DNA from 2 places in the Pseudomonas coleopterorum genome. Region 1 is predicted to be linked to the other one. Evidence: predicted binding sites of a transcription regulator. Region 1 holds the regulator's gene; the other holds the start of a gene.
What was found. The regulator sigma-54, encoded in region 1, starts transcription at its own class of promoters, with help from an activator protein. The targets are predictions, from matches to a motif close to ANTGGCATNNANNTTGCTNT.
Positions count from the first base shown of each region.

Region 1 (14,727 bases):
GTCGAAGCGGTGGCGGCACCGGCGGGCACCATGCCCGTGGTGATGGGTGCCGGCTGGTCTGGCGTGTTGCTGCACGAAGCGGTCGGGCATGGTCTGGAAGGCGACTTCAACCGCAAGGGCAGCTCGGCCTACAGCGGTCGCGTCGGTGAGAAGGTGGCATCGAGCCTGTGCACCATCGTCGACGATGGCACGCTGGCCGGGCGTCGCGGCTCGCTGAGCGTCGATGACGAAGGTACGCCGACCCAGTGCACCACCTTGATCGAAAATGGCGTGCTCAAGGGCTACATGCAGGACAAGCTCAACGCGCGGCTGATGGGCGTCGCTGCCACCGGCAACGGTCGCCGCGAATCCTATGCGCACCTACCCATGCCGCGCATGACCAACACCTACATGCTGGCGGGCGAGAGCGATCCGGCCGAGATCATCGCTTCGGTGAAGAAAGGCATCTACTGCGCCAACCTTGGCGGCGGACAGGTGGATATCACCAGCGGCAAGTTCGTCTTCTCGACCAGCGAAGCCTACCTGATCGAAGATGGCAAGATCACCACGCCAGTCAAGGGCGCGACGTTGATCGGCAATGGGCCGGAGGCGATGAGCAAGGTGTCGATGGTCGGCAACGACCTGGCACTGGACAGTGGCGTGGGCACCTGTGGCAAGGATGGCCAGTCGGTACCGGTCGGTGTCGGTCAGCCCACCTTGAAGATCGATGCGATCACGGTGGGCGGTACCGGCGCCTGAAGCGGGTGATGGGCAAGCCGGACGGCCTGCCCGCGGGCCTGTCAGCGCAGGCCGCGTTGGGTTTCGTCCAGCTCGCGGATGTACTTGAAGATCTTGCGCGTGGTAGCGGGCGGCTTGTTGTGAGCCGTTTCGTGCTGGGCCTGGCGAACCAGGTTGCGCAGGTGCTGGCGGTCGGTTTCCGGGTACTCGGCGAAGAACGCCTCCAGCACCTGGTCCGGGCCTGCGACCAACCGATCGCGCCAACGCTCCAGGTTGTGGAAACGTTCGTTGTACTGCCGGGTGGAGGCGTCCAGTTGATCGAGCAGCACCAGAATCGCCTCGACGTCCTGATCGCGCATCAGCTTACCGATGAACTGGATGTGGCGTTTGCGCGCGATGTGCGCCGTGTGCTTTGAGGCGTCACCCAGTGCCCGCCGCAAAGCGTCGGTCAGGGGCAGGCGATCGAGCATGTCCGGCTTGAGCGTGGTGAGCCGCTCGCCCAGATCGGTCAGCGCATGCAGTTCGCGCTTGACCTGAGTTTTGCTTTTTCCCTCGTCGAGGGAGTCGTCGTAAGAATCAACCATGGGGGCCGTCCGCAAATAAACGCCGCCATGATAACCAGTCGGGGGCCGCTTGTCTGGCCCGGCCGTAGATCGGCCCGCGCCGAAACCCGAATTTGAGTGGAGAACACCATGAACGCACCCCAGAGCGTCGGCCCGCAGGCACTGCCCGTCCTGCAGGAGCAAGTGCAGCAGATCATCGACGAAGCCAAACGCCAGGGCGCCAGTGCCTGTGAAGTGGCGGTTTCGCTGGAGCAGGGCCTGTCCACGTCGGTGCGTCAACGCGAGGTGGAAACTGTCGAGTTCAACCGTGACCAAGGCTTTGGCATCACGCTGTACGTTGGCCAGCGCAAGGGCTCGGCCAGCACCTCGGCCAGCGGTCCACAGGCCATTCGCGAAACCGTCGCCGCAGCGCTGGCGATCGCCAAACACACCTCCGAAGATGAAAGCTCGGGCTTGGCCGACGCCGCCCTGATGGCGCGCGAGCAGCCGGACTTCGACCTTTACCACGCCTGGGACATCACGCCCGAGCAGGCCATCGAAAAGGCCCTGGCCTGCGAAGCGGCCGCCTTCGATGCCGAACCCCTGATCAAGAACGCCGACGGCACCACGCTCAACACCCACCAGGGCTGCCGCGTGTATGGCAACAGCCATGGTTTCATCGGCGGCTATGCGTCGACCCGGCACAGCCTGAGTTGCGTGATGATCGCCGAGGCCAACGGTCAGATGCAGCGTGACTACTGGTACGACGTCAATCGTCAGGGCGAATTGCTCGCCGATCCCGTTGCCATCGGTCAGCGCGCCGCACAGCGGGCTGCGGCCCGATTGGGCGCACGTCCGGTGCCGACCTGCGAGGTACCGGTGCTGTTTTCAGCCGAGCTGGCCGGGGGCTTGTTCGGCAATTTCCTGGCCGCCGTTTCCGGGGGCAACCTGTATCGCAAGTCCTCGTTCCTGGAAGGGGCGATGGGGCAGCGCCTGTTCCCCGAGTGGCTGACCCTGGACGAGCGTCCGCACCTGATGCGTGCCATGGGCAGCGCAGCGTTCGACGGCGATGGTCTGGCCACCTACGCCAAGCCGTTCGTGGAGAACGGTGAACTGGTCTCCTATGTGCTCAGTACCTATTCAGGGCGCAAGCTGGGCCTGCCCAGCACCGCCAACTCCGGTGGCGTGCACAACCTGTTCGTGACCCACGGCGACGAAGACCAGAAAGCGCTGCTACGGCGCATGGGGCGTGGCTTGCTGGTCACCGAGTTGATGGGCCACGGCCTGAACATGGTCACCGGCGACTACTCGCGCGGTGCTGCCGGATTCTGGGTCGAAAATGGCGAGATCCAGTTTCCGGTTCAGGAAGTGACCATTGCCGGGAACATGCGCGACATGTTCAAACAGATCGTCGCCGTGGGTAACGATCTGGAGCTGCGCAGCAACATTCGCACAGGCTCGGTCCTGATCGAGCGCATGACCGTCGCCGGCAGCTGATCCTAGCGCCGGTCCGTCGCGGCCGGCACGGTTTGCAGCACAGGTGCCCACATGGGCGCTTGTGTTGATTCTCAATATCAATCAATAATAAAACTCATTCCGGCAAAAAGGTGCGCCGATGAGTTCTGCCGTTCACGAATTCGCCCATCTCGAAAACTGGCATTGGCTCGGCCTGCAAATCCGTTGCGCGCTGGCCCCCGACGAGCCGCGACTCATCGAACACTACCTCGCCCAAGGCCGCTACCTGGCGCGCTTTACCCCGACTTCTTCATGGTCCGTGGCTCACGGCACCTTTCGCCTGATGCTCGCTACCGCCCTCGATCAAGCCCTGCCGTGGCACTGGCGCAGCCTGTGTCTGGACCAGGCTTGGCGGCCTTTGCGTGACCTGCGCAATTGCGCGGCACAGCCAGCCCAGGTCCGCCAGTGGCAGGACTGCGCCCATCAGCTGGCGCGCTGCGAGTTGCTGCCTTCGATTCCACTCACTGATCTGCTGCAAGGATATTGCGATGAGTAACACCCGTATCGAGCGTGACAGCATGGGCGAACTGCAGGTACCGGAGGCCGCCCTGTATGGCGCCCAGACCCAGCGGGCCGTCGATAACTTTCCGATCAGCCGGCAGCGCATGCCGACCCAGTTCATCCGCGCGCTGATCCTGGCCAAGGCCGCTGCGGCCAAGGCCAACGTCGAGCTTGCGCAGATCAGCGCCGGCCAGGGCGATGCCATCGTGCGTGCCTGCGAACAACTGCTGGCCGACGACTTCATGCAGCACTTTCCGGTCGACATCTACCAGACCGGCTCCGGCACCAGCTCCAACATGAATGCCAACGAGGTCATCGCGACCTTGGCGGGCCGCCTTGTCGACGAGCCGGTCAACCCCAACGACCATGTCAACTGCGGTCAGAGCAGCAACGACATCATCCCCACCAGCATTCACGTGAGCGCTGCGCTGGCCCTGCACGAACAACTGCTGCCTGCACTGCGGCACTTGGTGCAGGTCACCCAGGCCAAGGCCGAGCAGGTTCACGTCTTCGTCAAGACCGGCCGCACGCACCTGATGGATGCCATGCCGGTGCGCATGAGCCAGGTGCTGCATGGTTGGGCGGCGCAGATCCAGGCCAACATCGACCACCTGCAAGCGCTGCAGCCTGCCTTGCAGGCGTTGGCACAGGGCGGCACGGCGGTGGGCACCGGGATCAACGCGCATCCCGAGTTCGCCCGGCGTTTCTGTCATCACCTTGGCGAGCTGACCGGTGTCGAGTTCACCCAGGGCGAGAACCTGTTCGCCCTGATCGGCTCCCAGGACACCGCAGTGGCGGTGTCCGGCCAGCTCAAAGGCACCGCCGTCACCCTGATGAAGATCGCCAACGACCTGCGCTGGATGAACTCCGGGCCACTGGCCGGCCTGGGTGAAATCGAACTCGAGGCCCTGCAGCCGGGTTCCTCGATCATGCCGGGCAAGGTCAATCCGGTGATTCCCGAGGCGACCGCCATGGTGGCGGCGCAGGTTATCGGCAATGACGCGGCGATCGCCATCGCCGGTCAGTCCGGCAATTTCGAGCTCAATGTGATGCTGCCGATCATTGCCCACAACCTGCTGTCCAGCATCGAACTGATGGCCAGTGCTAGTCGTCTGCTGGGCGACAAGGCGATCGCGACGTTCAAGGTCAACGAGGCCAAGCTCAAGGAAGCGCTCGCGCGCAACCCGATTCTGGTGACGGCACTCAATCCGATCATCGGATATCAGCAGGCTGCCCAGATTGCCAAGCTAGCCTACAAGGAAGGTCGGCCGATCATCGACGTCGCGCTGGAGCAAACCGACCTGAGCCGCGAGCAGCTCAGCGACCTGCTCGACCCGGAAAAGCTCACGGCCGGCGGTATCTGACCGCTCGGCGACTGCTGGGAGACCTGCGCCATGCAGCACTGGAAACGTATCACGGAGACGGCCAACGCCTGCTTTGTCCGGGGCGAGCTGATCGATGCGCGCGAACACTACCTGCAAGCCCTCGCTTGGGCTCAGGTGCTGTTCGAACGCTGGGCGGATGTCGACGAAGCGGTGGCCGCGTGCGTCATTTCCCATCACAACCTGGTTGACCTGCATCTGCAACTGCATCAACCCGAAGAAAGCGCCGAATACCTGTGCGCCATCCATGAACGCTTGTTGCGTGCGGCGCAGGACCCTCGGCTGCGGCCAACACTGCGCGAGGCCGCGCTGCGTCATGCCGGCAAGACCTACGCCGAGCTGCTCGGCTTCACTCGCCAGCATGGCGAATACCCCCGTACCCACCGGTTGCTGTGTGGCGCCGCCGACATCGACGTCGCGCCAGCGGTCACGCAATCCGATCACCTTCCCTACGGAGTTCACTGAAAATGCCCTATACCTTGCCCGCCCTGTCGTATGCCTATGACGCCCTGGAGCCGCACATCGATGCCGCGACCATGGAGATCCACCACACCAAGCATCACCAGACCTACATCACCAACGTCAACGCCGCCATCGAAGGTACCGAGTACGCCGAATGGCCGGTGGAAAAGCTGGTGGCCTCGGTCAAGCAGCTGCCGGAAAACCTGCGTGGCGCCGTTACCAATCACGGTGGCGGACATGCCAACCACAGCCTGTTCTGGGAAGTCATGTCGCCCAATGGCGGCGGTCAGCCCCAGGGCAGCGTTGGCCAGGCCATCGATGCCGAACTGGGCGGGTTCGACGCGTTCAAGGAAGCCTTCACCAAAGCTGCCCTGAGTCGCTTCGGCAGCGGCTGGGCCTGGCTCAGCGTCACGCCTGAGAAGAAGCTGGTCGTGGAGAGCAGCGGTAACCAGGACAGCCCATTGATGAATGGCAACACGCCCATCCTGGGGCTCGATATCTGGGAGCATGCCTACTACCTCAAGTATCAGAACCGTCGGCCGGAATACATCAATGCGTTCTACAACGTGGTCGACTGGGCCAATGTCGAGAAGCGCTACCAAGCCGCGCTGAGCTGAGTCTGGCCATGGGATCACAGACCTTCGCGCTGGCCAGTGTTCGCCGTTTTCGTCTGGCACTGGGCACGGTGTTGCTGCTGGCCGGCGCAGCTCTGCTGGTGGGCGAGCTGCTGGACTGGCTCGACCTCGAACCGCGTATCCTGCGTGCACTCGAGGGCGGTGCCATCTGCGCCTTGGGCACCGCCCTGGGCGCCGTTCCGGTACTGGTCATCCGCAGCATGCCCGTCGCGGTGGCCGATACGTTGCTGGGTTTCGGTGCCGGCGTGATGCTCGCCGCCACCGCGTTCTCGCTGATCATCCCCGGCCTGGATGCGGCAGCGGCGATCGGTTTCTCGCGCTGGGGTGCCGGCGCCCTGATGAGCCTGGGCATCATGTCCGGAGCATTCTGCCTGTACCTGGTGGACAGGAGGGTATCCGGCGTTACTCCGGATTACCTGGTGGGCACGACGCAACAGCCGGTGATCCCGGCACGCATCTGGATCTTCGTGATTGCCATCATCGCTCACAACATCCCGGAAGGCATGGCCGTCGGCGTTTCGGCAGGCGGCGGCATGCACGACGCCGACAGTCTGGCGATGGGCATCGCCTTGCAGGATGTGCCCGAAGGGCTGGTGATCGCATTGGTTCTGGCCGGGGCAGGCATGGCGCGCTACAAGGCTTTCCTGATTGGTGCCGCATCCGGGCTGGTGGAGCCGGTGTTTGCGGTACTGTGTGCCTGGCTGGTACGCATGGGCGAGCTGCTGCTACCTCTGGGCCTGGCCTTTGCGGCTGGCGCCATGCTGCTGGTCGTGACCCACGAAATCATTCCCGAATCACGCAGCAACGGCCATCACAAGCTGGCAAGCCTGGGCCTGTGTGTCGGTTTCTGTCTGATGATGGTCATGGACACCGCGTTGTCTTGAATCTGGTACCTGGGTGGTGGACAGCTCGATGGCCTCCACCCCGGTTCCGACGCTTGGCCACTGGCTTGGCTTACTCGCCTTCGTCGAACTTGTCGTTGATCAACTTGACGATGGCGTCCAGCGCTTCCTGATCCTGCTCGCCTTCGGTGTGCAAGTGAATGGTGGTGCCTTTGCCGGCTGCCAACATCATCACACCCATGATGCTTTTGCCATCGACCAGCGACTCTGGCGAGCGACCCACACGCACCTGACAGGGATAGCGTCCAGCGACGCCGACGAATTTTGCCGCGGCGCGGGCGTGCAGGCCGAGCTTGTTGATGATTTCTACTTGGAGGGCGGGCATTGCGCGGGGGATCCTTTCAGCTGAGGTCGCGATGGCGAACCTGGACGTTCTTGAGCGACTGCTGCAGCAATCGGCCCAGGCGCTCGGTCAAGTATACCGAGCGATGGTGCCCGCCTGTACAGCCAATGGCGATCGTCACGTAGGCGCGGCTGCTGGCAGCGAAGCGGGGCAGCCATTTGAGCAGGTAAGAGGAGATGTCCTGATACATCTCTTCGACGTCCGGCTGCGCTGCCAGGTATTCGGCGACCGGCGCATCGAGCCCGGACTGTTCGCGCAATTCCGGCTTCCAGTACGGGTTGGGCAGGCAGCGCACGTCGAACACCAGGTCGGCGTCTATCGGCATGCCCCGCTTGAAGCCGAACGATTCCACCAGAAACGCGGTGCCCGGCTCCGGCTTGTTCAACAGCCGTACCTTGATGGCGTCGCGCAACTGGTAGAGGTTAAGGCTGGTGGTGTTGATCTTGAGATCGGCCAAGTCGACGATAGGCCCGAGCAAATCGCTTTCCACCCGGATGGCTTCGGCCAGCGAGCGGTTGCTGTTGCTCAGAGGGTGTCGACGTCGGGTCTCGGAGAAGCGCTTGAGTAGCGTTTCTTCGTCGGCGTCCAGGTACAGGACATCGCATTGGATGTGCTTGGCGCGCATTTCAGCCAGTAACTGCGGAAAGCGGGACAGATGGCTGGGCAGGTTACGCGCATCGATCGATACCGCCACCTGGGGCTGCGCCAGTTCGGTGTGGATCAACGCACGCTCGGCCAGTTCGGGCAGCAGCCCGGCCGGCAAGTTGTCGATGCAATAGAAACCGTTGTCTTCGAGAACATCCAGGGCAGTGCTCTTGCCTGAGCCTGAGCGGCCACTGACGATGATCAAACGCATGGTTAACGACCGTTCTGTTCGTCCAGTACCACTTGGTACAAGGCTTGATTGCTGGGCGCCGAACGCAGTCTTTCGCGCACTTCCTTGCGATCGAGCATGCTGGCGATCTGGCGGAGCAATTCCAGGTGCGCATCGGTGGCCGCTTCGGGCACCAGAAGCACGAATAGCAGGTCGACCGGAGCGCCATCGATTGCGTCGTAGTCGATCGGCGCGCTCAGGTGAACGAGGGCACTGACCGGCGTATCGCAGCCTTTGAGCCGGCAATGCGGTATGGCGATGCCGTTACCGAATCCAGTGGAGCCCAGTTTTTCACGGGCAATCAGCGCTTCGAACACGGTCTGGGTGTCGAGCGATGGCACTTCACGACCGATCAGGTTGGCGATCTCTTCGAGTGCTTTCTTCTTGCTGCCGCCCGGCACGTTCACACGTGAACGGCCGGGGGTCAGGATGGTTTCTAATCGGATCATGGGTGGGGAGTGTCAGCGAGCAGTCGCGCCTTGCAACAGACTCTGCTGTTTTTCCTTATGCTTTTTGAGTTGGCGATCCAGCTTGTCGGTAAGCAGATCGATGGCCGCGTACATGTCGTCATGTTCGGCGTTGGCAACCACCTCGCCACCGGGTATGCGCAGGGTGGCTTCGATTTTCTGTTTGAGCTTCTCGACCTCCATGATCACCTGCACGTTGGTGATCTTGTCGAAGTGGCGTTCGAGACGCTCGAGTTTTTCCCCGATGTAGGTTCGCAGGGGTTCGGTCACATCCAGTTGGTGTCCACTGATGTTGACTTGCATACCGCTTCTCCTTATTGCCATTGCATAAAGAAGCAGGCTTGGGTGCCTGCCACTGGAACGCTGTGGCACATCGCAGGGCTACATCAACCGCTTGCGTTCGCTGGACGGCGCAATCCCAAGGGACTCGCGATACTTGGCGACCGTTCGGCGGGCTACCTGGATGCCTTGTGCCTCCAGTAAACCAGCGATCTTGCTGTCACTCAACGGCTTTTTCTGATTTTCGGCGGCGACCAGTTTCTTGATGATCGCGCGGATCGCGGTGGAGGAGCATTCGCCCCCCTCGGAGGTGCTGACATGGCTGGAGAAAAAGTATTTCAGCTCGTATATGCCGCGCGGCGTGTGCATGTATTTCTGCGTGGTCACCCGGGAAATGGTCGACTCGTGCATGCCCACCGCCTCGGCGATGTCGTGCAGAACCAGGGGCTTCATGGCCTCGTCGCCGTAATCGAGGAAGCCACGCTGATGCTCGACGATCTGGGTGGCAACCTTCATCAGGGTTTCGTTGCGGCTTTGCAGGCTCTTGATGAACCAGCGCGCTTCCTGGAGCTGGTTGCGCATGAAGGTGTTGTCGGCGCTGGTGTCGGCGCGCCGCACGAAGCCGGCATACTGCGGATTGACCCGCAGCCGCGGGACCGACTCCTGATTGAGCTCGACCAGCCAGCGGTCGTTGTCCTTGCGCACGATGACGTCGGGCACGACGTATTCGGGTTCGCTGGATTCGATCTGCGAGCCAGGCCGCGGGTTCAGGCTCTGTACCAGCTCGATGACCTGGCGCAGTTCGTCTTCCTTGAGCTTCATGCGCCGCATCAGCTGGCTGTAGTCACGCGAGCCGAGCATGTCGATGAAATCGCTCACCAGCCGCTGTGCTTCGGCCAGCCAACGGGTCTTGGCCGGTAGCTGGCGCAGTTGCAGCATCAGGCATTCGCTCAGGTCGCGGGCGGCGATGCCGGCCGGTTCGAACTGCTGGATGCGATGCAGCACCGCTTCGATTTCGTCCAGTTCGATGTCCAGCTCGGGGTCGAAGGAATCGCAGATTTCCTGCAGCGTCTCGTCCAGATAACCCTGATTGTTGATACAGTCGATGATGGTCACGGCGATCAGCCGATCGGTATCGGACATGGGCGCCAGATTCAACTGCCACAGCAGGTGCGTCTGCAGGCTCTCGCCGACCGACGTGCGGGTGGTGAAGTCCCACTCGTCGTCATCGTTGCTCGGCAGGCTGCTGGCACTGGTCTGGTAGATGTCTTCCCAAGCCGTGTCGACGGGCAATTCGTTGGGGATGCGCTCGTTCCAGTCGCCTTCCTCGAGGTTGTCCACCGTCGGCGCAGACTCCTGGAAGCTCGGTTCCTGGATCTCCTGGGTCGGCTTCTGCTCGATGTTGTCGGCCAGCGGGTCGCTGTTGTCGAAGTCGTCGCCTTCTTCCTGGCGTTCGAGCATGGGATTGGATTCCAGCGCTTCCTGGATTTCCTGCTGGAGGTCCAGGGTCGATAGCTGGAGAAGGCGGATGGCCTGTTGCAACTGCGGTGTCATCGTCAGTTGCTGGCCCATACGTAGGACGAGCGATGGTTTCATGGCAGGAACTTAACACCTTGGTCGCCGGCGCGAAGCGCCTTCTACTACGGGTACCGAAGTACCCGGCTTATGTCGTAAGCAAATTATATGCCTGAAACCTGAGTGTTTGCCTAGGGCGCCATGAAAATTAATGCCCGCAGGAGGGCGACGGCGCCCTTGGGCCTTACAAGCGAAACTCGTGGCCCAGGTAGACTTCGCGGACCAGATCGTTGGCCAGGATGGTCTGGGCATCGCCTTCGGCGATCAACTGGCCATCATTGACGATATAGGCCGTTTCACAGATGTCCAGGGTCTCGCGGACGTTGTGGTCGGTGATCAATACGCCGATGCCCTTGGTCTTGAGGTGGTGGATGATCTGCTTGATGTCGCCGACCGAAATCGGATCGACACCGGCGAAGGGTTCGTCGAGCAGGATGAACTTGGGCGCGGTGGCCAGTGCACGTGCGATCTCCACGCGGCGGCGTTCACCACCCGAAAGGCTCATGCCCAGGTTGTCGCGAATGTGCGTGATGTGGAATTCCTGCAACAGGCCTTCGAGCTCGGCCAGGCGAGCCGCGGCGTCTAGCTCCTTGCGGGTTTCCAGGATGGCCATGATGTTGTCTGCCACCGACAGCTTGCGGAAGATCGAGGCTTCCTGCGGCAGATAACCGATACCCGAACGGGCACGGCCGTGCATCGGCTGGTGGCTGACGTCCAGGTCGTCGATGAGGACGCGGCCCTGATCGGCCTGTACCAGGCCGACGATCATGTAGAAGCAGGTGGTCTTGCCGGCACCGTTGGGGCCCAGCAGGCCGACGATCTGTCCGCTTTCGATGGACAGGCTCACGTCGCGTACGACTTGTCGGCTCTTGTAGCTCTTGGCCAGGTGCTGCGCTTTCAGGACTGCCATCACTGGGCCTTCTGCGGTGCGTCGGATTTCTTCTTGGGCTGGATCACCATGTCGATCCGCGGACGAGGCGTGGTGACCTTGCTGCCCGTGGCACGGCCGGCGTTGACCACCTGGCGCACCGTGTCATAGACGATCTTCTCGCCTTCGGAGGTGTTGCCGTCGTTGATGACCTTGGCCTTGTCGATCAGCACGATGCGGTTCTGCGCCGCGAAGTATTGAATGGTCACGCCATAGGCCTGAACGATGGGCTTGTCCACCGCAGGTTTCTGCTCGTAATAGGCCAGGTTGCCGACGGCAGTGAACACGTCCACGTCGCCGGTGGCGTTGCGGGTGATGGTCACGGTATTGCCGGTGATCTTCATCGACCCCTGGGTGATGATCACATTGCCCTTGTAGGTCGCCACACCCTGTTTGTCGTCGAGCTGGGCATCGTCGGACTGGATATGAATGGGCTGATCGCGGTCAGTGGGCAGTGCCCAGGCGCTCGCGCTTCCCAGTGCTGCGCTCAGGCCGAGCAAAAAGGGGAGGGTTTTAACGAGCCTCATACTGTCCTCTTACGTTGGACAACAAGTTGATCTTGCTGTCATTCAGATACGCTTTCATGCCCTTGGCCGTCGACACGCCACCGGCGCCGTCGATTCTAACGTCTTGGTCGGTCTGCGCATATTGCTTCTGTGGGAAAACGGTCATGCGTGAGCTGGTGATCAGCGTGGCGCGGCTCTTCTGGTCGGTGCGCGCGATGCGAACCGAATCGATCAGCTCGACCTGGCTGCCATCGGGATTGACCTCGCCACGGTCGCTGGTCACGTGCCATGGGTAGACAGTGCCGCGGTACAGCTGCATGTCGGGCTTGGTCAGCAAGGTCACCTGCGAGGTCTTGACGTGCTCGACCTTGTCGGCGGTCATGTCGTACTGCACGCCACCGTCGGGCAGGTACTGGCGAGCCTTCGCGTTGATAGCGTAGTAATCGATCTGGCTTTCGTCGACGGCCGCAGCCGGCTGGTCGAGGAAACGCTCCGGGCTGATGTCCCAGTAGCCGATGGCGGCGAACAGCAGCCCCAGCACACCCAGGATCACGATATTACGAATTTTCTTGTTCAGCATGTCAGGCCCTACAGGTAGGCGGCACGGGCCGCTTCGAGATTGCCTTGGGCAGCCAGGATCAGCTCGCAGAACTCGCGCGCTGCACCCATGCCACCACTGGCCTGGGTCACGCCGTCGGCATGCTGGCGCACGAAGGCATTGGCATTGGCCACGGCCATGCCCAGCCCCACCCGGCGAATCACCGGCAGGTCGGGCAGATCGTCACCCAGGTAGGCCACTTGCTCATAGTTCAGGCCGAGCTCGGCGAGCAGGCCGTCGAGTACCACGAGCTTGTCTTCGCGCCCCTGAAATAGATGGGCAATACCCAGGTTGCGGGCCCGCCGCTCCACCACCGGACTGCTGCGGCCGGTGATGATCGCAGTGGTCACGCCGCTGTTGATGAGCATCTTGATGCCCTGGCCATCCAGCGTGCTGAAGCTCTTGAACTCGCTGCCGTCGGCCAGGAAATACAGACGGCCATCGGTCAGTACGCCGTCGACGTCGAATACGGCCAGCTTGATGGCCTTGCCACATTGCAGAAGCTCGCTGCTGCCAGTCTGGGTCATTGCGTCGTTTCCGGTCATTACATGACTCCCGCGCGCAGCAGGTCGCCCAGGTTGAAGGCGCCTACCGGACAGTCCTGATCATCGACCACGACCAGTGAGTTGATCTTGTTGTCTTCCATGATCTTCAGCGCCTCGGCGGCCAGCATGTCGGCGCGCGCGGTCTTGCCGTGGGAAGTCATGACGTCTTCGATTCGAGTGTTGTGGACATCGATGGTGCGATCCAATGTGCGCCGCAGGTCACCGTCGGTGAAGATCCCGGCGAGGCGGCCATCGGCCTCCAGGACGGCGGTCATGCCCAGCCCCTTGCGGGTCATTTCCATCAGCGCATCGCGCAGCAGCGTGCCGCGCGGCACCTGTGGCAGCGCGGTGCCGGTGTGCATGACGTGCTCGACCTTGAGCAGCAGGCGACGACCCAGGGCACCACCGGGATGGGAGAAGGCGAAGTCATCGGCGGTGAAGCCTCGCGCCTCGAGCAGGGCGATGGCGAGGGCATCGCCCAGTACCAGGGTCGCCGTGGTGGAGGAGGTCGGTGCCAGGTTCAACGGGCAGGCTTCCTGGGCGACGCGGGCGTCGAGGTTGACCTCGGCGGCCTGGGCCAGGGGCGAGTCGGGGTTGCCGGTCATGCTGATCATGGGAATGCCCATGCGCTTGATCAAAGGCAGCAATGTGACGATTTCTGCGGTCGAACCGGAGTTGGACAGGGCCAGGATGACGTCCTGGCGGGTGATCATGCCCATGTCGCCGTGGCTGGCCTCGGCAGGATGGACGAAAAACGCCGGGGTGCCGGTGCTGGCCAGGGTCGCGGCGATCTTGTTGCCGATGTGTCCGGATTTGCCCATGCCCAGCACGATCACGCGGCCATCGCTTTCGAGGATCAGTTCGCAGGCGCGCACGAAATCGGCGTCGATATGGGCGAGCAGGCCCTCTACCGCTTCGATCTCGAGACGGATGGTGCGGTGCGCGGATTGGATCAGGTCGCTGGTCTGGCTCATGGCGAAAATCGGTAGGCCCGGTGAAAAGGCGGCGATTATAGCGGGAATGGGCGAGCGACTCACCTGCCTATTTTGCGGCCTGTACAAATCAACGACACGGCATGCCAATGGATCGATCTTGGGCGGCACCTGTCTGCAATGCTATAGTTCGCCGCTTGTTCGGCCTGTCCGCGCCAAGTGTCTTCGGTCAGAAGATGAGCGTCCGAGGGTAAGGTTGCACTGCAAGGAGTTTAAATGAGTGCCGATAGCGCCTACGCGGTCGAGCTGAAAGGGGTTTCTTTCAAGCGCGGTGCGCGGAGCATTTTCAATGATGTCGATATCCGCATTCCTCGCGGCAAGGTCACCGGTATCATGGGGCCTTCAGGTAGCGGCAAGACGACGCTCCTGCGTCTGATGGGCGCCCAGCTGCGACCCACTGGCGGCGAGGTCTGGGTCAATGGCCAGAACCTGCCCAAGCTATCGCGCAGCGACCTGTTCGATGCGCGCAAGCACATGGGCGTGCTGTTCCAGAGCGGAGCGCTGTTCACCGACCTGGACGTGTTCGAGAACGTGGCCTTCCCGCTGCGGGTGCATACCGACCTGCCCGAAGACATGATCCGCGACATCGTCCTGATGAAGCTGCAGGCCGTCGGGCTGCGTGGCGCCATCGAACTGATGCCCGACGAATTGTCCGGTGGCATGAAGCGTCGTGTCGCATTGGCCCGTGCCATTGCCATGGATCCGCAGATACTGATGTACGACGAACCGTTCGTCGGCCAGGATCCGATCGCCATGGGCGTGTTGGTCCGGCTGATCCGCCTGCTCAACGATGCCCTGGGCATCACCAGTATCGTGGTCTCCCACGACCTGGCGGAAACCGCGAGCATCGCCGACTACATCTATGTGGTCGGCGATGGTCAGGTGCTGGGTCATGGTACGCCCGAGGCATTGATGGCGTCGGACAACCCGCGCGTCCGTCAATTCATGAAAGGCGATCCCGACG
Region 1 is NZ_FNTZ01000001.1:897,343-912,069, forward strand. It holds gene tldD (metalloprotease TldD) at 1-738, shown strand, start outside; gene yjgA (ribosome biogenesis factor YjgA) at 780-1,301, opposite strand; gene pmbA (metalloprotease PmbA) at 1,410-2,756, shown strand; gene BLV18_RS03940 (hypothetical protein) at 2,875-3,270, shown strand; gene BLV18_RS03945 (class II fumarate hydratase) at 3,263-4,639, shown strand; gene BLV18_RS03950 (DUF2753 family protein) at 4,670-5,122, shown strand; gene BLV18_RS03955 (superoxide dismutase) at 5,125-5,736, shown strand; gene BLV18_RS03960 (ZIP family metal transporter) at 5,745-6,638, shown strand; gene BLV18_RS03965 (HPr family phosphocarrier protein) at 6,709-6,981, opposite strand; gene rapZ (RNase adapter RapZ) at 6,998-7,855, opposite strand; gene ptsN (PTS IIA-like nitrogen regulatory protein PtsN) at 7,858-8,322, opposite strand; gene hpf (ribosome hibernation-promoting factor, HPF/YfiA family) at 8,335-8,643, opposite strand; gene BLV18_RS03985 (RNA polymerase factor sigma-54) at 8,722-10,215, opposite strand; gene lptB (LPS export ABC transporter ATP-binding protein) at 10,379-11,104, opposite strand; gene lptA (lipopolysaccharide transport periplasmic protein LptA) at 11,104-11,649, opposite strand; gene lptC (LPS export ABC transporter periplasmic protein LptC) at 11,636-12,208, opposite strand; gene BLV18_RS04005 (KdsC family phosphatase) at 12,217-12,753, opposite strand; gene BLV18_RS04010 (KpsF/GutQ family sugar-phosphate isomerase) at 12,771-13,745, opposite strand; gene BLV18_RS04015 (ATP-binding cassette domain-containing protein) at 13,980-14,727, shown strand, end outside.

Region 2 (14,727 bases), 430 kb from region 1:
AGTTCGCCATGGTGCTCAACACCGGTCGCTTGCAGCATCAGTGGCACACGCTGACCAAGACCGGCAAGGTCGCCACCTTGAACCGGCTCGACCCTGGGCCGTTCATCGAGCTTCATCCCGACGACGCCGAGCGTCTGGGCATCGGCGAGGCCGATCAGGTGCAGGTCCGCTCGCGGCGCGGCCAGGCGGTATTGCCGGCCCGCCTCAGCGACCGGGTACGGCCGGGCAATTGCTTCGCGCCCTTTCACTGGAACGACGTGTACGGCAGCGATCTGGCCATCAATGCCGTGACCAGCGACGCCACCGATCCGCTGTCGCACCAGCCGGCCTTCAAGTTCGCCGCCGTGGCGCTGCAACGCGTCGGCTCGCCGAAAATCGCCCTGCAGAACCTCGATGCCGACGCGCCTGACGGTGTCGCGGCAAGCGACGGGCAGGCGGCCATCCAGGTGCTCTGGGCTTCGCAGACCGGCACCGCGCAGGCCATCGCCGAACGCTGCGCGCAGACCCTGCGCGAGCGTGGCGCATCGGTCGCTCTGCGTGGCCTGCACGAGATCACCCCGGCCGAGTTGCTCGCCGCCCATGACCTGTTGCTGATCACCAGCACCTTTGGCGATGGCGATGCACCGGACAATGCCACGCGCCTGTGGGCCCAGTTGCAGGCCACGCAGACCGAGCCTTGTGCAGACCTGCGCTATGCCGTGCTGGCGCTGGGCGATTCCAGTTACGCGCAGTTCTGCGGCTTTGCCCGCAAGCTGGACGAGCGCCTGACCCAGCTGGGCGGAAAGCGTCTGCTCGAACGCGTCGAGTGCGAGCCTGACGATCAGGCGCCTGCCGAGCGCTGGATACAGGCCGCCAGTCTGCTGCTTGCCGGACCAGCGTCCAGTTCAGTGGCTGAATCGGTGGCCGGTTCGGTTGCGGCAGAAGCTGCGTTGTATACCCGTCAGCGACCCTGGCTGGCGCGCGTCCTGCACAATCAGGTGCTCAACGCCGCCGGCACCGAGAAGGAAGTGCGCCATGTGGTGTTCGACTTGAAGGACAGCGGCCTGGTCTATGAAGCGGGCGATGCCCTTGGCGTATGGCCGAGCAACTGCATGAGCCTGGTCGAGGAACTGCTGGCCTGCCTTGGCCTGGACAGCAGCGAGCGGGTCCTGCTCAAGGGGCACGGCGAGCAGCCGCTGGCGGTGGCTTTGCACAAGCATCTGGACATCACGCGCATCACGCCGCAGTGGCTGGCATTTCTGAGCGAGCGCTGCGCCGATCCGTTGTTGGCCTCGTTGCTCGAACCGGCCAACGCTGTCCAACTGCAGCAGTGGTTGTGGGGTCGGCAACTGATCGACCTGCTCGAAGCCTTTCCGGTGACGCTGACCACCCAGGAACTGCTCGGCCTGCTCAAGCCCTTGCAGCCGCGGCTGTACTCCATCAGCTCCAGCGCTCGCACTGACCCGCATCAGGTGCACATCACCTTGTCGACCGTGCGTTACCAGTGCAACGAGCGCGTGCGCAGTGGCGTCTGCTCGGGCTTCCTGGCCGATCGCTCGGCAGCGGCGCTGGTGCCGATCTTCGTTCAAAAGACCCGTCAGTTCCGCGTGCCCAGCCAGGCCGATACGCCGATGATCATGGTCGGCCCGGGCACCGGCATAGCGCCGTTTCGCGCCTTCCTTCACGAGCGCCAGGCGCTGGGTCATCACGGGCGCAACTGGCTGTTGTTCGGCGAGCAACGCGAGCACAGCGACTTCTACTACCGCGACGAACTGCACGCCTGGCTGCGCAGCGGGCATCTGCACCGGCTGGATACGGCGTTCTCCCGCGATCAGGCGGAAAAGATCTACGTCCAGGACCGCTTGCGCCAGCAGGGCGCCCAGGTGTGGCAATGGTTGCAGCAGGGCGGGCATTTCTATGTCTGCGGCGATGCCAGCCGCATGGCCAAGGATGTCGACGCAGTGCTGCGCGACGTAGTGGCCGAACACGGCGCCATGAGCACGCAGCAGGCCGAGGCTTACCTGGCCCAGTTGAGCCGGGACCGGCGTTATGTGCGGGATGTGTACTGAAAGGGTGCGGTGTGCACTGGGGTGGGGCTTTGTATCAGGGAGGGCCTCTTCGCGGGCAGAGCCCGCTCCCACACTGAAATCCTTGTGGGAGCGGGCTCTGCCCGCGAAGAGGCCCCATCTGACACTCCCCAGACAAACCCTGGCACGCAACCTGCTTCCACCCAGACAAGTCCCCGGTGCTCAACGACGATCACCCCACCGGACACCCTCATTTCGACGATCAGGCAAAGGCGCCTGGAGCATTCGCTCCAGGCGTTTTTTTTTGCCCGATGGTCAAGACACCGCAACGTGCCAGGAGATACCCATGAACGCGCTCGTGAACCTCAAGCCCCGGCAGAAACTCATCGTCGTCGGCAACGGCATGGTGGGGCATCACTGTGTCGAGCAGTTGATCGAGCGCAGCGCGGTCGATCGCTACGAGATCCACGTCTTCGGCGAAGAGCGCCAGCGGGCGTATGACCGGGTGCACCTTTCCGAATACTTCGGCGGCTCGTGTGCCGAAACCCTGGCCCTGGGCGACGCCCAGTTGTACGGCAGGCACGGCGTCACCTTGCACCTGAGCCAGCCGGTGATCGAGATCGACCGTCAGGCCCGCGAAGTGGTCACCGCCAACGGGCGGCATGCCTACGACATACTGGTACTGGCCACCGGTTCGTTCCCGTTCGTGCCACCGATTCCGGGCTGTGAGGGCAACGCGCGGCTGGTCTATCGCACCCTGGATGATCTGGACGCGATCCGCGCCGCAGCGGTCGGGGCGCGCCGTGGCGTGGTGGTCGGCGGCGGGCTGCTGGGCCTGGAAGCGGCCAACGCCTTGAAGTCGCTGGGGCTGGAAGCGCACGTGGTCGAGTTCGCTTCGCGGCTGATGCCGGTGCAGCTGGACGCCGAAGGAGGCGCGGCGTTGCGCGCGCGTATCGAAGCCCTGGGGGTAGGCGTGCACACCTCGCGCGCCACGCAGAACGTGGAGGCCGGCGAGACCCATCGTTATCGGATGAATTTCGACGGCGGCGAATGCCTGGAAACCGACCTGATCGTGTTCTCGGCCGGTATCCGCCCTCAAGACGCATTGGGCCGCGCCAGCGGGCTGGAGATCGCGGCCCGTGGCGGTATCGTCATCGACCCGCACTGCCGCACCAGCGACCCGGCGGTGTATGCGATCGGCGAGTGCGCCTCCTGGAACGGCAGCATCTTCGGTCTGGTAGCGCCCGGTTACAGCATGGCCCGCAACATCGCCTGCGAATTGGCCGGGGAAACGCCGGTGGCGTTCAGCGGCGCCGACATGTCCACCAAGCTCAAGCTGCTCGGGGTCGACGTGGGTTCCATCGGCGACGCCCATGCCAGCACGCCAGGCGCCAAGAGCTACCGTTTCATCGACGAAGCCAACGCCAGCTACCGGCGCCTGGTGGTGGACGCCAGCGGTAAACGGGTTCTCGGCGCCGTGCTGGTCGGCGACAACAGCTACTACGACACCCTGCTGCAATACGCGCAGAACGGCATCGCCCTGCCGGCCGACCCGTCGACGTTGATCCTGCCGCTGTCCGACGGCGCACCGGTTCTGGGCGCCGACGCGCTGCCCGACACGGCCATGATCTGCTCCTGCCACAACGTCAGCAAAGGTGCGATCTGTTCCGCCATCGACGGCGGTTGCGGCGACCTCTCGGCGCTCAAGTCGCAGACCAAGGCCTGCACCGGCTGTGGCGGCTGCGCCGCGCTGCTCAAGCAGGTCTTCGAGCATGAACTGACGGCCCGTGGCGTGACGGTCGACAAGAGCCTGTGCGAGCACTTCGCCTACACCCGCGCCGAGCTGTACGCGCTGGCCCGTGTCGAAGGCATCGCCAGCTTCGAGGACATGCTCGCCCGCCACGGACGCGGTGCGGTGGGCTGCGACGTGTGCAAGCCCACCGTCGGCAACATCCTCGCCTCGTGCTGGAACCAGCCGATCATGGACCCCTCGCTGGTGCCGCTGCAGGACACCAACGACACCTTCATGGCCAACATGCAGAAGAACGGCACCTACTCGGTGGTGCCGCGCATTCCCGGCGGTGAGATCACCCCGGACAAGCTCATCGCCATTGGCGTGGTGGCTAAGAAATACGACCTCTACACCAAGATCACCGGTGGCCAGCGCATCGACCTGTTCGGCGCACAGTTGCACGAGCTGCCGGAGATCTGGAGTGAACTGATCGAAGCGGGCTTCGAAACCGGGCATGCCTACGGCAAGTCGACCCGCACCGTGAAGTCCTGCGTGGGCAGCACCTGGTGTCGTTACGGCGTGCAGGACAGCGTGGCCATGGCCCTGCGCATCGAGGACCGCTACAAGGGCCTGCGCTCGCCGCACAAGCTCAAGTTCGCGGTATCGGGCTGCACCCGCGAGTGCGCCGAGGCGCAGAGCAAGGACATCGGCGTGATCGCTACGGAAAAGGGCTGGAACCTGTACGTCTGCGGCAACGGTGGCATGCGGCCGCGTCACGCCGAGCTGTTTGCCACCGACCTGGATGACGAGCAACTTATCCGCTACATCGACCGCGTGTTGATGTTCTACATCCGCACCGCCGACAAGCTGCAGCGCACCTCGGTGTGGCGCGAAAATCTGGAAGGCGGCCTGGAATTCCTCAAGCAGGTGGTCCTGGAAGACAGCCTGGGCGTGGGCGCCGAACTCGAAGCGCAGATGCAGCGGGTGGTCGATCACTATGAATGCGAATGGGCCAACGCCCTGAAGGATCCGGAAAAGCTCAAGCGCTTCCGCACCTTCGTCAATGACAAGCGCGCGGACCCCGGCGTGCAGTTCGTCAAGGAACGCGGCCAGCGCCGCCCCGCCCATGCGGGCGATGTCGTGACGTTGATCCCGGTGGTCGAGGAGGTGGTGTGATGCAGGCAATCGAAGCTGTGCAGGCGATGACCTGGCAAGCGGTGTGCGAGCGGTCGGACCTGATCGCCAATTCCGGTGTGGTGGTGTGGCTGGACGGTGAGCAGATCGCATTGTTCTACCTGCCCGGAGCGGGCGAGGGCAGGGTGCTGCACGCCATCGACAACCACGACCCGCGCTCGGGCGCCAACGTGCTGGGCCGCGGAATCGTCGGGTACCTGCAAGGGGAGTTGGTGGTGGCGGCGCCGCTGTACAAGCAGCATTACTGCTTCAGCGACGGGCGCTGCCTGGAGGCGCCGGATCAGCATGTCAGGGTCTGGCCGGTGCGCTTGAATGGGGATCGGGTGGAGATTGGCAGGATGTAGGTAGGTCTTGCTGGCCTCTTCGCGGGCAGAGGGCTTGCCGCCCGCCCCGCTCCCACAATGGTCCGGCGTACGCACATTAATGTGGGAGCGGGCTCTGCCCGCGAAGAGGCCCTCACTACCAAAGCAAACCCCAAGGCCACTGCTCCCATAAGAAAGCTCGATGTGCAGGGGCCCTCACTACCAAAGCAAACCCCAAGGCCCAATGCTACGATTGGCGCCATGAACCTCGACAGCCGCATCAAATTCCGCCACCTGCTGTGCTTTCTCGAAATTGCCCGTCAGGGTAGCTTCGCCAAGGCCGCCGATACCTTGTCCATCAGCCAGCCGGCGATTTCCAAGACCCTCAAGGAACTCGAAGACCTGCTGCAGACCCGCCTGTTCGAGCGCGACAAGAGCGGGGTCGAGCTGACGGCCGCAGGCGTACGCTTCATGCGCTACGCCGGCCCCTGCGTGCAGGCCCTGCGCGACGGCGTCAGCAGCCTGCGCGGCGAGCCGCACGAAGCGCCCCAGGTGCGCATCGGTGTGCTGTCCACCGTCGAAAGCCAGTTATTGCCCGAAGTGCTCTGCCGCCTGCACGCGCGCCACGCCGCGCTGGTCGTCAGCGTCGCGACCGGCCCGGGGGCGTACCTGCTGGCGCAACTGCACGTGGGCGAACTGGACCTGGTGATCGGCCGCATGACCGACAGCCCGCAGATCCAGGGCCTGTCGTTCGAGCACCTGTACAGCGAGTCGATGACCCTGGTGGTACGCCCGGGCCATCCGCTGCTCGAAGTGCGCCCGTTGGACGCCGAACAGGTCGGCGCCTGCCCGTGGGTGCTGCCGCTGGCTGGGACGACCATCCGCAAGCACGCCGACAGCTTGTTCGTGCAGTGCGCGATCACCCCGTCTGCGCAACGTCTGGAAACGCTTTCGCCGACCCTCAGTCGGCGCTACGTTGCCAGCAGCGATGCCATCTGGGTCGCGCCACGCGATGCGGTGCAACGCGACATCGCCACCGGCCAGTTGTACGAACTGGATCTGGGCGTGCACGAGCCGGGCGGCTCGGTGGGCATCTGCCGCAACGCCGCGCTGCCGCTGTCGATGCCGGCGCAATGGTTGTGTGAGGTGGTGCGTGAAGTGGCTGCGCAGTATGAGCAGTCCTCCACCTTCCCATGACACATCTTTCATACAGCCGCTGCCAAGCCACTTTCCTTTTGCTGGCCTGAACTTATCGGCTTTTTGCCTCTCTCATGCCGGTAGCCATTGGTCGTGGCCGCCTGATAAGCTCGCGGCCTCACTCGATTGCCCTTATGGCGCATGAACAAGGAAATAGCATGAAACAGCATCGGTTGGCGGCGGCAGTTGCCTTGGTCACCCTGGTCCTCGCAGGTTGCGATTCCCAGACCAGCGTCGAGCTCAAAACCCCGGCGCAAAAAGCTTCCTACGGTATCGGCCTGAACATGGGCAAGAGCCTGGCTCAGGAAGGTATGGACGATCTCGATTCCAAGGCCGTCGCCCTGGGTATTGAAGACGCCGTCGGCAAGAAAGAGCAGAAGATCAAGGACGATGAGCTGGTCGCAGCTTTCGCCGATCTGCAGAAACGCGCTGAAGAACGCATGACCAAGATGAACGCCGAGGCCCAGACCGCCGGCAAGAAGTTCCTCGAGGAAAACGGCAAGAAAGACGGCGTGGTCACCACCGCTTCGGGCCTGCAGTACCAGGTCATCAAGAAGGCCGACGGCGCCCAACCCAAGCCGACCGACGTGGTCACCGTCCATTACGAAGGCAAGCTGATCGACGGCAAGGTCTTCGACAGCTCCATCGAGCGCGGCGCCCCGATCGATCTGCCGGTCAGCGGCGTGATTCCAGGCTGGGTCGAAGGCCTGCAACTGATGCACGTCGGCGAGAAGGTCAAGCTGTTCATCCCGGCCGATCTGGCCTACGGCGCCCAGAGCCCGAGCCCGACCATTCCGGCCAACTCGGTGCTGGTGTTCGACCTTGAGCTGATCGCCATCAAGGACGCTGCCAAGGCTGCTGCCGACGCTGCTGCCGAAACCGACGATGCCGAAGTCGAAGAAGCCGCACCCGCCAAGTAAGCGCTATTGCTGCGAAGCGTCACGGCTTGATGAAACGCCCCGTCTCGACGGGGCGTTTTCGTTTGAACCGGGCCTTGGCCAATGGGTCTGAGATGAAGCTGCGTTAGCCGTTTTCGCAACACTGCGTCAAGAATTTTCGTGGCTTTTTTGTGTGAGTAAAAAACGCCCGATTTGACCTCAGCCCTTGAAAACCGGGCGGGTCAGGCGCGAAAAGCGGCTCTGTTCACAAGGTTATCCACAAATACTGTGGATAACCTGAAACCACCATTCGGCACCGGAGGGCTCATGAAGGCACCTTGGAATTTCACCCGTTTTCTGCCCATTGCCGAACGCATCCTGAGTCGGGGCCGCCTGCCGGCCTTGATCTTCGCCGTGGCGCGCAAGGGCAAGGGCTATCGGCTGGGCGCCCTGAAGGAAGACGTGCAACTGCTCCAGGCCCTGTGCCTGGCCTACTGGCGGGGCGAGTACCGCAACATCAGCCCAAAGGCGTTGCTGTCCATCGTCGCTGGACTGGTCTACTTCGTCAGCCCCATCGATGCCATTCCCGACTGGCTGTTGGGCGTCGGCATGCTGGACGACATCGCGGTGCTGGCCTGGGTCATGAAAACCCTGTCCGGCGAGCTGGACACCTTCCGCGCCTGGCGCGAGCGGCAGTCTCCGGAGAAGCTGCGGGTCGTCGAACGCCTGCCGGCTTCGGAGCAGGAGCTGGAGCTGGAAAAATCCCACCGCTGATACAGCTGCCGGCTTCGGTGCGCAGTTAACGCCCCGAAGTCGGCGATCCCCTGTTAACATCCCCGCATTACGCTTGCATCATCCGATGTAGGCAGCCATCGTGCGGGAGGATGCAATGGGGGTTCAGGTGATAAGCCGTGACGGCCAGCCGGAATACGCGGTGGTGCCATGGGCCGAGTATCAACGGCTTCTGGCTGCCGCCGCAGGCAGCTCGGTCGAGCAGTCTTCAGACACCGAAGCGTCCAGCGAACCAGCCGCTCCGGCCGCTCACGTCCCGCCTCCCAGCTTCCAGCGCCTGCGCGAATTGCGCGAGACCCAGGGCGTGCCTCTGGACAGCCTGGCCCGCGCGGTCGGCATCAGTCCTTCCTACCTGTCGATGATCGAAACCGGCGAGCGCGAGCCCGATGCTGCCATCCGCCGCAGCCTTGCCTGGGAATTGGGGGTGCCGGGCTGGAGCGGCGAGTCGTGAGCGTGCGCATCAGTCGGCAGCAATGGGAGGGCCTGCTGAGCGAGCTCGACGTTGCGCGGCACCAGCGCCACTTGCTCACCTACCGCGCGCTGCTCGAACGTCTGGCATTGCCCACGCCTGCCATGCAGACCCTCACGGCGGCGCTGGAATACCTGGCCATGCTCGATGCCCGCGCCGACCAACCGTTGCGCAGCTCGCTGGTGATCAGCCAGGGCGCGAGCCGGCTGCCGCGTCCCGGCTTTTTCGAGTGCGTTGAAAAGCTCGGGCGCTTCTCCGGTCCATCGGATGGCGTGGCGGCTGCCGCCTGGCACGCCTCGGAAGTGGTGCGCGTGTTCGAGTATGCGTACCCGTCCAGCACGGCGGTCTAGGCCGGCCCGGTGATCAGTCTGAGTACGTCGATCAGTCGCCCCAGGCCCAGGTATCGCCCACCCTGAATGATCATGAAGTCCTCTTCGATCCGTTGCCGGGCACGTCCGGTCAGTAGGCGGCTGACCTGTTGCAGGGACTGCTTGATGTCGACCGCGAGGAAATCACTGCTCATCAGTCGGCTGATCGGCTTGCGCGCGAGCAGGTCGGCGGCGAAGGGCTCGAACAGCGCATCCGACAGTGCGCGCCGATGGACGATGCCACAGGGGCGGCCCTCGTCGTCGACCACGGCCAGGGTGTTCAGGTCGGCCTGCAGGCGGAAGGCTTCCAGCACCTGCCGGGTCGAAGTATCGCGCTGCACCGCGGCTTGTTCGATGATCAGCGCGGACAGGTCGCTGCCGTCTCCGCCCAGGGGAGGGTGACTGTCTTCCAGATCAGGAATCAGCGCCCGGGCATCCCGTGGCGGCTGCTCCTGAGGACGGCAGAGCAGATAGCCCTGGACCAGGTCGACGCCCATCTCGATGAGCACCAGCAACTCCTCCTCCAGCTCGATGCCCTCGGCGATCACCTGGGCTTTGGAGGCCTTGGCGATCTGCAGGATGGAGCCGACGAACTCACGCTTGAGGGCGTCCTGGTGAATGCCATCGATGAAGTGACGGTCGATCTTCACGTAGTCCGGGCGCAATTCCGACCACAGGCGCAGACTCGAATAGCCTGCTCCCAAGTCGTCCAGGGCAATGGAAAACCCCATGGCGCGGTAATGATGCAGCGCGTTGAACAGCAGTTGAAAATCGTCGGTGGGGGTTTGTTCGGTGAGTTCGATGACCACTTGGTTCGGGCTGATGCCGTAGCGTTGCAACAACTGCAAGGTGCGGCCGTTTTCGTGCAGCGGTTCGAGCAGCGACTCGGGCGACACGTTGAGAAACAGCTTGCCGTCCAGGCGCTGTTCGCTGAAGCGGCGGCAGGCGGTGTCGCGGCACATCATCTCCAGCTCGTTGAGCCGCCCGGCCTGGCGGGCGACGGCGAACAGATTGATCGGCGAGTGCAGCGGGCTGTTCGACGGCCCTCGACTCAATGCCTCGAAGCCCAGGATCTGTCGTTGGGACAGTGACACGATCGGCTGGAACAAGCTGTGCACACCGCCTTGGGCCAGAATGGTGTCCAGGGCGCTGAGCTGTTCAATGACGGTCATCGGTACGCTACCTTGCTGAAGGTCGTGCTGGCCGATGCTCGAAACAGGTTGAAAGCACCGGGCCAGACGCAAAAAAAGACCCGCTGCTCACGCAGCGGGTCCCTATTTCACGACAGCTTCATTTCGGTTTGATGACGCAGGTGTCACGTTGCAGTCATTACTTCCGTGGATCAGTGCTTGGCCACAGACGTATTGAGTTTCAGGTAGTCGAGCAGGATGCGCCCGGTCTCTGCCAGGTAAGCGTCGTCTTCCGGTTTGGTCTTGTCCGGATCGGCGCCCAGTGCGTCTTCGTCTTCCTTCTTCAGCTCTTTGAGCGGCTCTTCGCCCTTGGCCTTGCGACGGGTGTTTTCCAACGCCAGTTGCTTGGCTTCGATGTCGCTGTGCTGGGCACGACGATCGGCCTCGTTCAGGCTCACGGTCTTCTCTTTCATCAACTGCTCGGCCAGGGCCAGGCGATCGCGGATGTAGATGAATTCCGGATCCTTGACGGTGCGCGCGTCATGATCTGCGGTCAGCTTGGCCAGGTACGGCTTGAACGGATCGCTGGCCGGCTTGATGGCCGGGCGGATGGTGTCCCACGGCATCGCTTCGGGCAGGGCGCTCTCGCCGATCTCCTTGGTGTCGATGATCGACGGGTAGGCGATGTCCGGCAGCACGCCCTGATGCTGGGTGCTCTGTCCGGAAACCCGGTAGAACTTGGCCAGGGTCAGCTTGAGCTCGCCGTGGTTGAGCGGCTGGATGGTCTGCACCGTGCCCTTGCCGAAGGTCTGTCCGCCCACGATCAGAGCGCGGTGATAATCCTGCATGGCACCGGCGAAAATCTCCGAGGCCGAAGCGGACAGACGGTTGACCAGCAGCGCCAGCGGGCCTTTGTAGAACGCGCCGGGGTTTTCGTCCTCGAGCACGTCGACACGGCCATCGGCGTTGCGCACCAGCACGGTCGGGCCTTTCTCGATGAACAGGCTGGTCAGTTCGGTGGCTTCCTGCAGGGAGCCGCCGCCGTTGTTGCGCAGGTCAATGACCACACCGTCGACTTTTTCCTTCTGCAGCTCGGTGAGCAGCTTGCGCACATCGCGGGTGGTCGACTTGTAGTCCGGGTCACCGGCGCGGAACGCCTTGAAGTCCAGGTAGAAGGCTGGAATCTCGATCACGCCCAGCTTGTAGTCGCGGCCGTTTTCCTTGAGGTTGAGGATCGACTTCTTCGCCGCCTGCTCTTCGAGCTTGACCGCTTCGCGGGTGATCGAGACGATCTTGCTGGTCTGATCGTTGGGCGCATTGGTGTGCGGAATCACTTCAAGGCGCACGGTGGAGCCTTTCGGGCCGCGAATCAGCTTGACCACTTCATCCAGGCGCCAGCCGACCACGTCGACCATTTCCTTGTCGCCCTGGGCGACGCCGATGATCTTGTCGGCGGGGGCGACCTGCTTGGTCTTGTCGGCCGGACCGGCAGGGACCAGGCGCACGATCTTGACCTGATCGTTGTCGCTTTGCAGGACCGCACCGATGCCTTCGAGCGACAGGCTCATGTTGATGTCGAAGTTTTCCGCGTTGTCCGGGGACAGGTAGTTGGTGTGCGGGTCGTAGGACTGGGCGAAGGTATTGATGTACGCCTGGAAGATGTCCTCGGCGCGGGTCTGGTCGAGGCGGGCAAGCTGGTTCTTGTAGCGCTTGGACAGGGTTTCCTGAATCTGCGCGGCGTCTTTTCCGGCGATCTTCTGGCGTAGCACTTCATCCTTCACGCGCTTGCGCCACAGATCGTCCAGCTCCGCTTCGTTCTTCAGCCAAGGGGCGTCCTTGCGGTCGACCAGCAGGGTTTCCTTGGTGGTGAAGTCGAACTTGTCGACGCCCTTGTTCAGTTCAGCCAGGGCAAAGTCCAGACGGGCCTTGACCCGATCCAGATAGCGCTTGTAGATGACGAAGCCGGGATCCAGGTTGCCGTTCTTCAGGAAGTCGTCGAACTGAGTCTTCCATTTATCGAACTCGGCGATGTCGGCCGCCGTGAAATAGCTGCGCGAGGGATCAAGCAGCTTGATGTAGCTGTCATAGATGATGACCGAGCGCGCATCGTTGAGCGGCGGCTTGCTGTAATGATGGCGCTTGAGCAGCTCGACCACATTGAGGCTGGCCACCACTTCGTCGCGATCCGGCTGAAGTTTGTCCCAGCTGTTGGCGGCCAAGGTATTGGCGGACATCGACAAGCTGCCGAGGCCGATACACAGCGCCAGGGCACTGCCGGGAATGAAATGCTTCATGCTGATTCGACGTGGGGGCAATTGATCACGCATATTAGGCCGTCTTTGAATTCGCCGGTTCCGTTGAAGCCGGACGCATAATGCGAAAAGCCCGGCGCCAAGGCGTCGGGCTCAGTCATGACTCAACTATGGAGGCACCGTGAAGGCATTGCAAGGCGTGGAAGGACATGTGGAGTGGAGCGAACGGCCGAGCCCGACGTGTGACGTAGGTCAAGTGAAGATTCGCGTCGCCGCGGCCGGTCTCAACCGGGCCGATTTGATGCAACGTGCCGGCCTGTACCCGCCGCCACCGGGCGCCAGCGATATTCTGGGCCTTGAGTGTGCAGGCGTCATCAGCGAGGTCGGCGTCGGTTCGTCCTGGCAGGTTGGTGACAGGGTGTGCACGTTGCTGGCTGGGGGCGGCATGGCCGAGGAGGTGGTGGTCGATGGCCGTCACGTGCTGCCCGTGCCCGAGGGGCTGAGCCTGCACGAGGCCGCAGGCATCGTCGAGGTCTACGCGACGGTGTGGCTGAACCTGTTCCAGCTGGCCGATCTGCAACCGGGCGAGAAGGTCCTGCTGCATGCTGGCGCCAGCGGCATCGGCTCGGCGGCGATCCAGCTGTGCAAGGCATTCGGCAACCCCACCTGGGTCAGCGTCGGCTCCGCCGAGCGCCTGGCCTACTGCGAAGCATTGGGTGCCCAGGGCGGTGTGGTGCGGGGTGACGGCCTGGAAGGGTTGAAGGACCTGGGCCCGTTCGATGTGATCCTCGACCCGGTGGGCGCCAACTACAGCGAGCTGAACCTGGACGTGGTGGCGCTGGATGGACGCTGGGTGATGATCGGCCTGATGGGCGGCCGCCAGGCGCAGTTCGACCTAGCCAAGGTGCTGAGCAAGCGCGTGCGCTTGCAGGGTTCGACCTTGCGCAGCCGTGACGATGCATTCAAGGCCGACCTGCTCAGTGACCTGGGCCAGCAGGTATGGCCATTGTTCACCGAAGGGCGCTTGAAGTCGCAGTTGGCCAAGACGTTCCCGATCGCCGACGCCGAGGCGGCGTTCGAAGCGCTGGCAAGCAATCAGATTTCAGGGAAGGTGGTGCTGGTGATCGACGAAACCCTGAGCTGAGCCCAGGGCTGTCGTTGGGCGAAATCCGTGACCGGCTGCGAACGAGCGGCCACGGGTTTCGCCATGGCGGCAATCAGCGCATTTCAGGCAGACGCGCTTCGCTCTTCACTTCGGTCAGCGCCACGGCTTCGGCCGGCAGCACGACGCGGGTCTTGGCCAGCAGCTCACCCATGTTGGAGAGCACGCGATACATCGAGTATTCCTCGGTGTAGCGGACTTCGGCGTAGCGGGTGTTGGCGGTGTACAGCTCGTTTTCACTGTCGAGCACGTCGAGCAGGGTCCGCTGGCCGAGACCGAACTGGTCCTGATAGGCCGCACGCACGCGCGTGGTGGTTTCGGCGTATTCGCGGGCATACGGGATTTGCGTGCCGGCGTTTTTCATCGCGTTCCACGACAGCGCCAGGTTTTCGTTCAACTGACGCAGGGCGTTGTTGCGGATGTCCATGGCCTGGTTGATGCGGTGCGCGTCGCCCTGCAGGCGCGCCTTGTCGCTGCCGCCGCGGTACAGGTTGTAGCTCATGCTCACGCCTGCACGCCAGTCGGTGTTGTTGTGACCGCGCTCGCCGGACAGGTTGTTGTTGGCACCGGTGGCCAGTTCCGCGTCGACCCGTGGGTAGAACGCGGACTTGGCGCCTTCATACTGGCTCTCGGCAGCCTGCACGTCGGCCTGGGCCGATTTGAGGTACGGGTTGTTTTCCATCATGGACTGGCGCGCGGCGTTCAGGTCGCCTGGCAGTTCACCACGGATCGAAGGCAGGGGTTCCAGCTCGTCGGGCATACGGCCCACGGCGCTGAAGAACGCAGCTTCGGCATCGGCCAGGTTGACCTGGGCGGTGTTGTAGTTGTTCTCAGCCAGGGCGCGACGGGCGCGCGACTGATCGACGTCCGCCGTGCTGCCGACGCCGCGCTCGCTGCGCAGGCCGATCTGGTCGTTGACGCGCAAGTGCGCTTGCAGGTTGTTCTTGGCCAGGGTCACCAATTCGCGGTTGCGCAGTACATCCAGGTACACCTGAACGGCGCGCAGGGCCAGGTCCTGGGCGGTGGCCTGAACGTAGTAGGCACGGGACGTAGCAGTGGAGCGAGTCCGGCTGATTTCGCTGGAAGCGCTGGAACCGTCGAACAGCATCTGGCGCAGACGCAGTTCCGACTGGGTGTAGTTCAGCGTTTCCTTGTTGTGGTCACCACGGGCGCGGGTGTTCAGGTTGTCCGAACGCTCGCGCCCGTAGCCGGCAACGAAATCAACGCTGGGGCGGTAGGCGCCCT
Region 2 is NZ_FNTZ01000001.1:1,327,597-1,342,323, forward strand. It holds gene BLV18_RS05915 (bifunctional nitrate reductase/sulfite reductase flavoprotein subunit alpha) at 1-2,048, shown strand, start outside; gene nirB (nitrite reductase large subunit NirB) at 2,353-4,914, shown strand; gene nirD (nitrite reductase small subunit NirD) at 4,914-5,276, shown strand; gene pcaQ (pca operon transcription factor PcaQ) at 5,496-6,431, shown strand; gene bamJ (BamJ family beta-barrel-assembly machinery protein) at 6,590-7,351, shown strand; gene BLV18_RS05940 (YkvA family protein) at 7,637-8,083, shown strand; gene BLV18_RS05945 (helix-turn-helix domain-containing protein) at 8,199-8,552, shown strand; gene BLV18_RS05950 (hypothetical protein) at 8,549-8,920, shown strand; partial or broken gene BLV18_RS05955 (EAL domain-containing protein) at 8,929-10,110, opposite strand; gene BLV18_RS05960 (carboxy terminal-processing peptidase) at 10,281-12,362, opposite strand; gene BLV18_RS05965 (zinc-binding dehydrogenase) at 12,502-13,464, shown strand; gene BLV18_RS05970 (TolC family outer membrane protein) at 13,538-14,727, opposite strand, start outside.
Region 2: the regulator sigma-54 is predicted to act here: its motif matches at 2,187-2,206, upstream of nirB (nitrite reductase large subunit NirB).